3 regions of the Paenarthrobacter sp. TRD_SC_7 genome follow, and region 1 is predicted to be linked to each of the others. Evidence: riboswitches for the same ligand, from Rfam matches in the RefSeq annotation. Region 1 holds a riboswitch; each other region holds the start of a gene.

Region 1 (3,700 bases):
GTCCAACCCCCGCCAGGACGTGCTGGACATCGAGGGCATCGCCCGGACCGCACACGAAGCCGGCGTGCCCCTCATCGTCGATAACACCCTGTCCACGCCCTACCTGATCCGTCCCATCGAATGGGGAGCGGACATCGTTGTCCACTCCGCGACCAAATACCTGGGCGGTCACGGTTCCGCAATCGCCGGTGTGATTGTGGACTCCGGCAACTTCGACTTCGGCAAGGACCCCGAGCGCTTCCCTGGATTCAATACCCCGGACCCCGGCTACAACGGTCTGGTCTACGCCCGGGACCTCGGCAAGGACGGTGCGTTGGGCGCCAACCTCTCCTACATTCTCAAGGCCCGCGTCCAGTTGCTTCGCGATCTCGGCTCTGCCGTGTCCCCATTCAACGCCTTCCTCATTGCCCAGGGCCTGGAGACCTTGAGCCTGCGCGTGGAACGCCATGTTGCCAACGCCACCAAGGTGGCCGAATGGCTTGAAAACCACGACGACGTCGAATCGGTCGCCTATGCGGGCCTGCCGTCCAGCCCGTGGTATGACCGTGGCCGGAAGTACGGCCCCAAGGGCACAGGCGCCATCGTTGCCTTCAACATCAAGGGCGGCGTCGAAGCCGGCAAGCGTTTCGTGGACGGACTGGAGTTGCACTCGCACGTCGCCAACATCGGCGACGTCCGCTCCCTGGTCATCCACCCGGCGTCGACTACGCACAGCCAATTGACGGTGGAACAGCAGCTCGCAGCCGGCGTCAGCCCCGGCCTGGTGCGGTTGTCCGTGGGCATCGAGCACGTGGATGACATCATCGCCGACCTCGAAGCCGGCTTCCGGGCCGCCAAGGGCGCCTAACGCCGCGGCTCAAAGTCTCAGCCCGGCTGCCGCCCGCGTCGACGATTATTCGCCGGGCGGCAGTTCCTGGTGCCCGTTCGTGAACGAAGACACCCCAAACCGTCACACTGTTGTCACATTCTTCGCCAGAACCGCCCTCCATTTCCTAGACTCTTCGTATTAGGTCATGAGTGCCAGCACACAGCCCCGGCTTGCTGGCCGGCAACCCTCCTCCGCGGCGGGGTGCCCCGGGTGAAGACCTGGCCTGTTCGCACGCAAGGCGACGGGCAAGCGCGAGGTTAAGGTGTCAAAGGAATGACCATTACTGCTACAGCCCTCCCAAAATCCGGAGAAGAAGACGGAACCGTCAAGTACGCCGGCATCGGTCCGCTGGAACTTGAAGCCGGCGGATTCCTCCCCGACGTTGTCCTCGCTTATGAGACCTGGGGGCAGCTGAACGCCGATGCCTCCAATGCCGTGCTCATCCAGCACGCGCTGACGGGCAGTACACACGTAGCCCGTGGAGCCACCGACGAGGAAGGTTGGTGGGAGCAACTCGTTGGACCGGGTGCCACCATCGACACCAACAAGTTTTTTGTCATCTCCATCAACATCGTGGGCGGCTGTTATGGCAGCACCGGCCCATCATCGGGAGCGCCGGACGGACGTCCTTGGGGCTCACGTTTCCCGTTGGTCACGCTGCGCGACAGCACGGAGGCTGAGGCGCGCCTCGCCGATGCCCTGGGAATCGATGCCTGGCACGCCGTGTTGGGCGGTTCAATGGGCGGCGCCAGGGCCCTTGAATGGGCTGTGACGTTCCCTGGGAGGGTGAAACGGTGCGCCGTCATCTCGGTGGGCGCCTACAGCACGGCCGAGCAGATTGCCTTCGCGCAGGCCCAAACCTTGGCCATCAGGCAGGACCCGAACTTCAATAATGGCGACTATTACGGCGGAACTGCCCCTGAACATGGATTGGCACTGGCCCGGCGCATCGCCCACATCACCTACCGCTCAGCCTTGGAACTGGACTTCCGCTTTGGCAGGGAAGCCCAACACCAAGAGACGCCGCTCGCCGCCGCAGTGTTGGGGGAGCGTGGCCGCTACCAGGTGGAAAGCTACTTGGACCACCAAGGAACAAAGCTGGTCCGCCGTTTCGATGCCAACAGCTACATCGCCATCACCGAAGCCCTGATGTCCCATGACGTCACGCGTGGCCGCGGCCCGCTGGAGCAGGCGTTGTCGCGAACTACGGCTGAGTTCTTCGTGGCGGCGGTGGACAGCGACAGGCTCTACTTCCCGGCACAGTCGCGGGAACTTGCCGCGGCGCTCCCTGGCGATGTGCCGGTCCACCTCATTGAGGCGCCGATTGGACACGATGGCTTCCTCACCGAAATCGGCCAGCTGTCAGCGCAGCTCCGCGAAGCGTTCTTCGCCTAAGCCTCAAGGCTGATCGATGCTGCTCAATCCAGGGCAGCTTAGCCGTTCATGATTTCGCCGCGCTGCTTCATGTAATCCTCCATGGCGATCTCGCCGTTGCTGAATTTCGCGTCCAGCTCGGCCAGCTTCCGCGCGCGGTAACCTTGCGGCTCCGAAGCGCCCGCTGAGGGGAACGGTGCAGGGGATGAGGGGTTCGACGGCGGCCCGGCCTGCGGCGTTTCATCCGCGGGTCGGATGACGGTCGGCTCGGACGGGGACCCGGGGTAATTCTGCGTTGGGTATCCCTGACCTGGATAATTCTGCTGCGGGTAATTGTGCGGCGGATACCCTGGGCCGGGCAGATTCTGCTGCGGGTAGCCGGGGCCGCGGAAGTTGTCATTCTGGATCCGACGCGCCCGGGAGCGGTTATACATGCGGATCCCGAGCGGAATCAGCCACGAGCAGACGATGATCCAGAAGATCAGATTGTTCACAGTGCAGGCCTCCTAGGTCTCATCCCAGCTTAGTCCTGCCCAGCGAAACCAATACGGCTACCTCAGACCAGCTTGGTCTCCATGCCGAGGAACCGGCCGTAGCGGTCCACCTCGGACTGCAAAGCCGCCTGCTCCTCCGCAGTTGCCGGCCTGTTCATCCGGACGTCCAGTTCGCAGGTTCCCCCGGAGAATCCGTGGCGCCACCATCCGGCCAACCTGCCGTCCAGCAGGACCACATGCATGGGGCCGTTGTCCTCGGGGAAGTACGGCGCCGTTCCGCCAAGGAAGTGCCGGGACTGTGAGTAGCCCATCACATATTCGTCGTAGCACTGGATGAGGTCAATGCGGGGGAGCCCGGAGTCATCAGCCTGCGGAGGGTCGTCTACGGTGGTCAAAGTCTCCACTTCCTCCGAGGCCAGGTGAAACTCGAGATCATCAAAATGGACAATGCCCAAGATCCCGGGCGACATGTCACCCGCCACCTCGATTCCCCTCTTTACGTCCTTCATGGTCAACCCGGACCATGCCGCACAGTCTTTGACGGAGGCGGGTCCCCGGCTGGTGAAGTACCGGAGCGCCAACCATCCAAGAGCCTGTTCGCGGACCTCCCCGGTCAGGGGTGAAAGGACCGGGTGCGGAACCCGTTCGTCGAACAGGGCATACGTCTGTTTCAGGGCGCCCCCTGCAGAGCGGACAGGGGAGCCGCTGACCAGGACACCGCTGATTTCCGCGTGCATGAGGTGGTAAATGAAGCCCAGCCCCTTGCTGGGAAATCCGGACTGTCCCAGGACTTCGGCCAGTTCCTCCCTCGTCTTGTGGGCTCCGTCCGCCACGGCAGCGGCCAGGAGCCGGCCGCTCTTGGCAGCAGAGTCCTTGTCGATTCCTGTTTGGCGGTACATGCCCTTGTTGCCTTGCTGCAGGCGATCCGCGGACAATGCCATCAACCAGCCGAGGTCGTCCCGGT
Region 2 (3,700 bases), 1.2 Mb from region 1:
GTCCCCGGCGACTTTGTCGCCTTGGTGGGTGACGTCTCCGGGTCTCCCGATACCTTGGCGCGCCTGGTCCGGGTGGAAGAGCGGAAGACCCTCCTTCGCCGGAGTGCCGACGACACGGACCCCATCGAACGGGTGGTCGTGGCCAACGCCGATCAGCTCGTGGTGGTCGTTGCGGCGGCCAACCCGGAGCCACGCACCGGATTCATTGATCGCGCCTTGGTTGCAGCGTATGACGCCGGCATCGAGCCGTTGCTGCTCATCACCAAGGCGGATGTGAAGGACCCGGCGGAACTGCTGGCCAATTACCTGAGTTTGGATTTCCCCGTGATCATCAGCCGCACGGCTGACTCCGAGGCCGGCGGCATCGATGCCCGCTCCGATGACGGACTCTCCGCCCGCCTGGACAAGGACGCCGTATCCCAGCTCCGCTCACACTTGGGTGGCAAAGTCACCGTCATGCTCGGCCACTCCGGTGTAGGTAAATCCACCATGGTCAACGCCCTGACAGGGGCGGAGCGCGCCACTGGTGGCGTCAACGCCGTAACGGGCCGCGGCAGGCACACGTCATCCTCGGCTTTGGCGCTGAAGCTGGATGACGCTCCGTCCGGCAGCTGGATCATCGATACTCCCGGCATCCGGTCCTTTGGCTTGGCGCACGTGGACCCGGACCGGATTCTGCATTCATTCCCGGACCTTGAGCCCGGCACGGAGACCTGCGACCGCGGCTGCAAGCATGGTGCCACCGCCACGAATTGCGGCCTGGATGCATGGGTGAACGATGGCCATGCAGGTTCGTCAGGAGTGGCGCGACTGGCCTCCTTGCGCCGCTTGCTGGGTGCAGACCCAAGGCTCGAAGCGAAAGAGACCAAGGAATTGGGCACCGTCAACTGATCGTTGCCGGCTTCACGTCCCCACTGCAGGGATTGATTCAGGATAGTTTGGTGGCATGACCCATCCCGTTTCCACCTACAACGATGACCTGCGCCTTGCCCACGTCCTCGCTGATTCAGTCGACGCCCAGACCATGGATCGCTTCAAGGCGCTGGACCTGCAGATCGAAACCAAGCCCGACCTCACGCCTGTCACTGACGCTGACAAAGCCGCTGAGGAAGCAATCCGCGGTCAGTTGTCCCGCTCACGTCCGCGGGACGCCGTCCTCGGCGAGGAGTTCGGGAGCAGCGGTCACGGTTCACGTCGTTGGATCATCGATCCCATTGACGGCACCAAGAACTTCGTCCGCGGCGTCCCGGTGTGGGCAACGCTGATCGCCCTCGTTGATGAAGGCGAACCTGTGGTGGGCGTTGTGAGCGCTCCGGCCTTGGGCAAACGCTGGTGGGCCGCCAAGGACATGGGCGCTTACATGGGCCGTTCCCTCGCTTCGGCAACGCGGCTCAAGGTATCCAATGTTTCCCGCTTGGCCGACGCCTCCATGTCGTATTCCAGCCTCACGGGCTGGAAGGAGCGCGGCAACCTGGATGAATTCATGGGGCTCTCGGAAGACATCTGGCGTACACGGGCATACGGTGACTTCTGGTCGTATTGCCTCGTGGCCGAGGGCGCGGTGGATATCGCGTGCGAGCCCGAGCTGAACCTCTACGACATGGCAGCACTCGTTCCCATCGTTACCGAAGCCGGCGGACGCTTCACGTCGTTGGAGGGCGAAGACGGCCCGTTTGGCGGCAACGCGCTGGCTACCAACTCGATCCTGCACTCCGAGGTCCTGAAGCGTCTCAACCCCGGATTGGACGACCTGCTCTAAGCTTGTTCCCTCGCCTTGCGCACCAAGCGGAGGGCGGAATTTTCGACGGCGGAGGCCCCCGTTAGGGGGGTCTCCGCCGTTTTTTATTCGACATAGCGGGCGTTTCGCAGTCGACGTAACAAAGGACTTAACAAAAGGCGACGGCTTTGGACGGACCCCCGGACGTGCCTTAGCCTTTTTTATAGGTCACGAGTGCCAGTGCTAAACCCCGGTTAGCTGGCCGGCAACCCTCCATTCGCGGCGGGGTGCCCCGGGTGACGACCCGGCCGGTCCGGAACGGATACGGCAAGCGCGGATCCCCCTTTGGGGGTCCCTCTTGAGTGAGGTCCCATGAGCACTATCACGTTCAACTCCAACATCATTCCGTCCTATGTTGAAGATTCCACAGCAGAAACAGCCGCCGCTACGCGTCCGCTTGCGGCGGTCACTGGCGCTGAGCTGCAGGCTCCGCTGATCCAAGGTGGCCACGTCCGCTACGCCAACTTGGACTACGGCGCATCGGCTCCCGCATTGACCATCGTTTCGGCCTACCTCAACGAGGTCCTGCCCTACTACGCCAGCGTTCACCGAGGCGCCGGGTACGCCTCCCAAATCAGCACGTCGGTGTACGAAAACTCACGGAACATCGTCCGTGAATTCGTCGGCGGGCGGGCTGATGACTCCGTGATCTTCACCCGGAACACCACAGACTCCTTGAACCTTTTGGCCGGATGCCTCCCGCACGTGGATGGCGATGTTGCCGGTGAGGTCTTGTACTTGGACATCGAGCACCACGCCAACTTGCTTCCGTGGCAGGGAGTCCCCCACCGCAGCGTCATCGCCGCCACAACCTTGGCCGAGACGCTGGACAAGCTCCGCGTGGAACTCTCCCAGGGTGGAGTGAGCCTGCTCGCAGTCACCGGCGCCTCGAACGTGACTGGCGAGATCCTTCCCATCGCCCAGCTCGCTTCCCTTGCCCACGAATACGGTGCACGGATCGTGGTGGATGCGGCCCAGTTGGCTCCGCACAGACGGATCAACATCGCGGAGGCAGACGTCGACTACATTGTGTTCTCCGGACACAAGCTGTACGCCCCGTTCGGCGCCGGCGTCGTGGTGGGTCGCCCGGATTGGCTCGACGCCGGCATTCCCCATCTGGCAGGCGGCGGCGCTGTTCGTGAAGCCCGCCTGGATTCGGTCAGCTGGGCCACTGGCCCGGCACGGCACGAGGGCGGCTCCCCCAACGTCCTGGGAGCGGCGACCCTGGCGCGCGCCACGCAGGTCCTCGCGGGACTGGACCAGGAAGCCTGGCACGCCCACGAGGCCGCTATCCGCTCTTATCTCGTGGAAGGCCTCGAAGCCATCGACGGCGTGACAGTCCACAAGATCTTCACTGACTCCGTAGACACCATCGGTGTGGTCAATTTCTCCGTGGAAGGATTCGACGCCGGATTGGTGGCCGCTTACCTGGCGGCGGAACACGGTGTGGGCCTGCGTGACGGCCGCTTCTGCGCCCACCCGCTCCTCAAGCGCCTCGGACTCCCCTCAGGGTCCTTGCGCGCCAGCTTCGGCGTCGGCTCCCGGTTGGAGGACGCCACAAGGCTGCTTGCAGGCATCGAAGGCCTCAAGCGCGACGGGCTGGGCTGGGACTATGTGGTGGACGAGGGCCGCTGGGTTCCCGCCAATGACCACCGTAGATACCCGGAGTGGGCGCCCAACACTCCAGGAACTGCGGGCGCAGCGCCCTGCACCGTCGACTAGAAACACTGCGGTAAATTCATAGGGTACTTTTAGCGACCCTGTGAAGGAGCTTTCGTGGCCCTGCGTTCTCCGGCTTCCTCCAGCGGACAGCCACGTACGCCCGGACCAGCCGGGCCGCGTGGTCCAAGGCTCCTTGCGGCCCGCCGGCATGAACTCGGTCAGAGCTTCCAAGACGGCGGAGAACATTATGACCGCGTGCGT
Region 3 (3,700 bases), 2.2 Mb from region 1:
GGTGTACGCCGTCGTGGGGCCTTCCCGAATCCTGGTCCTGGGACCCGACTCAGCCCTTGCCCCCATGATCGCTGCCGCTATTGTGCCGCTGGCAGCGGGCAGCAGCGAAAAGTCTGTGGCATTGGCCGGGTTGCTGGCGATTCTCATCGGCGCACTCATGCTGGCGGGTTCCGCCCTGAAACTGGGAGCCATCACCGGCCTACTGTCCAAGCCCATCCGGCTCGGGTACCTGAACGGAATTGCGTTGCTGGTGGCCCTGTCGCAACTGCCGGCGTTCCTGGGGATAGAGGCCGACGGCGACATCTGGCAAAAGCTCGCGAAGGTCACCACCGGGGTGCTCACCGGGGGCGTTAATCTCCCTGCGCTGCTGCTGGGCATAGGTTCGCTGGCCCTCATCTGGATCCCGCGACTTTTGAAATGGAAAGTGCCCGGCGTCCTGCTGGCGGTGGTCGGTTCATGCGTTGCAACGGCCGTTTGGAGCCTTAGCGACGACGTGAAGGTCACCGGAGTCCTGCCGCAGGGCCTCCCGATGCCCGCGCTCGGCGGTATTGGCTGGGCGGACGCCCTCGCTCTGCTTCCCGCAGCTGCTGGCATCGCCCTCATGGCCTTCGCGGACACGGGCGTGTTGTCCCAAACACTGGCGGCCAAAGAAGGAAAGAAGGTTTCCGGGAACAGGGAAATGGCAGCGCTTGGGGCGGCCAACGCTGCCACCGGCCTACTGGGGGGATTCCCGATCTCCGGCAGCACCTCAAGGACCCCGGTAGCCGTGGATGCCGGCGCAAAATCCCAGATGACCGGCGTGGTGGGTTCAGTGCTGGTGCTGGCCTTCATGCTGCTGGCTCCCGGTGTGACCGAGTACCTGCCGTCCGCCACCTTGGCCGCCGTCGTGATCGCCGCGGCGATTGCCCTCGCGGATCCGGCTGGGGTCCGGCGTCTTCTGGGACTGAGCCGTAGCGAGTCCGTGGTGATGCTCGCAGCTTTCCTGGGCGTCCTCACGGTGGGTGTCCTCCAGGGAATCGTGGTGGCCATCATCCTGGCTCTTCTGGACTTCGTTCGCCGGGCGTGGGACCCCTACCGCACCGAACTCGGCTCGCAGGATGGGCGGCCCGGCTACCACGATCTCGCCCGCCACCCTGAAGGCGAACGAATCCCGGGACTTCTGATCCTCCGCTTCGATGCGCCATTATTCTTCGGCAATGGGCAGGTTCTGGCCAGCTTCGTTCGGGAACAATTTGACGAGGCCCCGGACGAGGCCGAAGACCCCGTTACCCACGTCATCCTCGCGGCCGAGCCGATCACCGGGATCGACACCACGGCCTTGGACGACCTCGTCACGCTGGATGAATGGCTGGCCCGTCACGGCGTCGATCTGGTGTTCGCCGAGCTCAAAGGGCCGGTTAAGGACAAGCTGATCCGCCTCGGAACGGCAGCCCGATTTACGCCCGACCACTTCTTCCCCACCGTCGGCGCCGCAGTTCGCGCGCTGAGGAACCACTAGCTGAAGCAGCCGCCGATTACGCAACATGACGACGACGAAACCACCTGCAAGTGCAGCCCGACGCCCGTGGATGTTACGTTTTTCTTGAGTAATGAGTACCAGCGCAAAGCCCTGACTTGCTGGTCGGCAACCCTCTCTCCGGCGGGGTGCCTCAGGTGACTACTCGGCGTATCGACAATTCGAACTGCAAGCGTGACTGAGGAGCACCAGCAATGTCTGAACCCACTGAAGAAAAACTCTCCTACCGGCTGATTACAGGCCCGGACAACCGTGATTTCTGCGAGCGCATCCACAATTCACTCGCCGAGGGCTATGTGCTCCATGGCAGCCCGGCAGCCACCTTCAACGGCACGGACGTCATCGTTGCCCAAGCAATCGTGCTACCCGCTGCGATCGCCAACGCTGATGCCGCCGTCGCCAATGCAGTTGACCAGCTGGAGAACTACGACGACGAAGAAGCATTCGAGGGCCACGCATGAGCTATGCAGGTGACCTGACCCCGCAGGACGCGTGGGCCAAGCTTGAAGAGGGCGCCATCCTGGTGGATGTCCGTACCGAGGGCGAATGGGCCCACATCGGCATCCCCGATACCAAAGCTACCGAGAACGATCCCCTGTTCATCCAGTGGAACCTCGCCGGCGGCATCCCCAACTCCCGCTTCATCGAGGACCTGCAGCAACAGGCACCCGAGGACGACGCCGTGGAGCTCGTCTTTATCTGCCGTTCCGGCCAACGCTCCATCTCGGCCGCCATTGCGGCAACGCAGGCTGGATTCACTGCCTACAACGTCCTGGAAGGTTTCGAAGGCGAACCGGACCGCTACGGCGAGCGCACCGTAAATGGCTGGAAAAACCGTGGCCTTCCGACGAACCTGGGGACCGAGTAAGTGACTTTCAATCCCGACGCCGCTGGCTGGAGCCCGGACACCCAGGCCGTCCGCGGAGGCCTTGCCCGTACCAATTTCCAGGAAACGTCCGAGCCCGTTTTCCTGAACTCCGGCTTCGTTTACGAATCCGCTGCTGCAGCTGAACGCGCCTTCACCGGTGAGGATGAACGCTTCGTCTACTCCCGCTACGGCAACCCCTCCGTGGCAACGTTCCAGGAGCGGCTCCGCCTGCTTGAAGGAACCGAGGCATGCTTTGCGACGGCGTCCGGCATGTCCGCGGTGTTCACCGCATTGGGTGCCCTGCTGGCTGCCGGTGACCGCGTGGTTGCTGCCCGCTCGCTGTTCGGCTCATGCTTCGTGATCCTCAATGAGATCCTGCCGCGCTGGGGCGTCGAGACGGTCTTCGTGGACGGACCTGACCTGGAACAGTGGCGTGAAGCCCTGTCGGAACCCACCACTGCGGTGTTCTTCGAGTCTCCGTCCAACCCGATGCAGGAGATCGTCGATATCGCTGCCGTCAGCGAACTGGCGCACGCCGCCGGGGCAACTGTCGTCGTCGACAATGTCTTTGCCACTCCCCTGTTGCAACGCTGCGGTGAGTTGGGTGCGGACGTGATCGTGTACTCCGGCACCAAGCACATCGATGGTCAGGGACGCGTCCTTGGCGGTGCAATCCTGGGCACCAAGGAATTCATCGACGGTCCCGTCAAGCAGCTCATGCGGCACACCGGCCCTTCGCTGTCCGCGTTCAACGCTTGGGTGCTGACCAAGGGTTTGGAGACCATCGGGCTGCGCGTGAACCACAGCTCCGCGTCTGCCTTGAAGATCGCAGAGTGGCTTGAGCGGCAGCCCGCCATCAGCTGGGTCAAGTACCCGCTGCTGAAGTCCCACCCGCAGTACGAGCTCGCCGCGAAGCAGATGAAGGCCGGCGGTACCGTGCTGACGTTCGAGCTGCTCCCCTCTGCGGGACGTTCTGCTAAAGAGTCCGCGTTCGCGCTGCTCGATGGGCTGCGCGTCGTCGACATCTCCAACAACCTGGGCGACTCCAAGTCCCTCATCACTCACCCCGCAACCACCACCCACCGGGCCATGGGTCCTGAGGGTCGGGCGGCGATCGGGCTCAGCGACGGTGTAGTCCGTTTGTCTGTGGGTCTTGAAGACGTGGACGACCTCATCCTGGATCTGGAGAAGGCGCTCAAACAGGTCTAACCTTGCTGCCATGAGCGGGAACCACCCCTATCGCCGTGCCGGAGCGGTCATCGTTGCCGGCACGGTGGTGTGGTTCGTCGGCATCTCACCGGTTTCGCGGGTTTACA

The links. A riboswitch is a leader RNA that binds a small molecule or an ion and turns the genes downstream of it on or off. The one in region 1 is predicted to bind S-adenosylmethionine.
Region 2: another riboswitch for S-adenosylmethionine. It lies ahead of AC0J5Z_RS10730 (aminotransferase class V-fold PLP-dependent enzyme); the one in region 1 lies ahead of metX (homoserine O-acetyltransferase MetX).
Region 3: another riboswitch for S-adenosylmethionine. It lies ahead of AC0J5Z_RS04730 (DUF1737 domain-containing protein); the one in region 1 lies ahead of metX (homoserine O-acetyltransferase MetX).

Annotation. Positions count from the first base shown of each region.
Region 1 is NZ_CM149587.1:3,395,543-3,399,242, reverse strand. It holds gene AC0J5Z_RS16400 (bifunctional o-acetylhomoserine/o-acetylserine sulfhydrylase) at 1-847, shown strand, start outside; SAM riboswitch class IV at 1,010-1,126, shown strand; gene metX (homoserine O-acetyltransferase MetX) at 1,142-2,263, shown strand; gene AC0J5Z_RS16390 (hypothetical protein) at 2,302-2,736, opposite strand; gene AC0J5Z_RS16385 (winged helix DNA-binding domain-containing protein) at 2,799-3,700, opposite strand, start outside.
Region 2 is NZ_CM149587.1:2,194,871-2,198,570, reverse strand. It holds gene rsgA (ribosome small subunit-dependent GTPase A) at 1-891, shown strand, start outside; gene hisN (histidinol-phosphatase) at 947-1,759, shown strand; SAM riboswitch class IV at 1,944-2,057, shown strand; gene AC0J5Z_RS10730 (aminotransferase class V-fold PLP-dependent enzyme) at 2,090-3,499, shown strand; gene AC0J5Z_RS10725 (class I SAM-dependent methyltransferase) at 3,560-3,700, shown strand, end outside.
Region 3 is NZ_CM149587.1:952,439-956,138, reverse strand. It holds gene AC0J5Z_RS04735 (SulP family inorganic anion transporter) at 1-1,498, shown strand, start outside; SAM riboswitch class IV at 1,586-1,697, shown strand; gene AC0J5Z_RS04730 (DUF1737 domain-containing protein) at 1,711-1,977, shown strand; gene AC0J5Z_RS04725 (rhodanese-like domain-containing protein) at 1,974-2,384, shown strand; gene AC0J5Z_RS04720 (O-succinylhomoserine sulfhydrylase) at 2,385-3,593, shown strand; gene AC0J5Z_RS04715 (hypothetical protein) at 3,604-3,700, shown strand, end outside.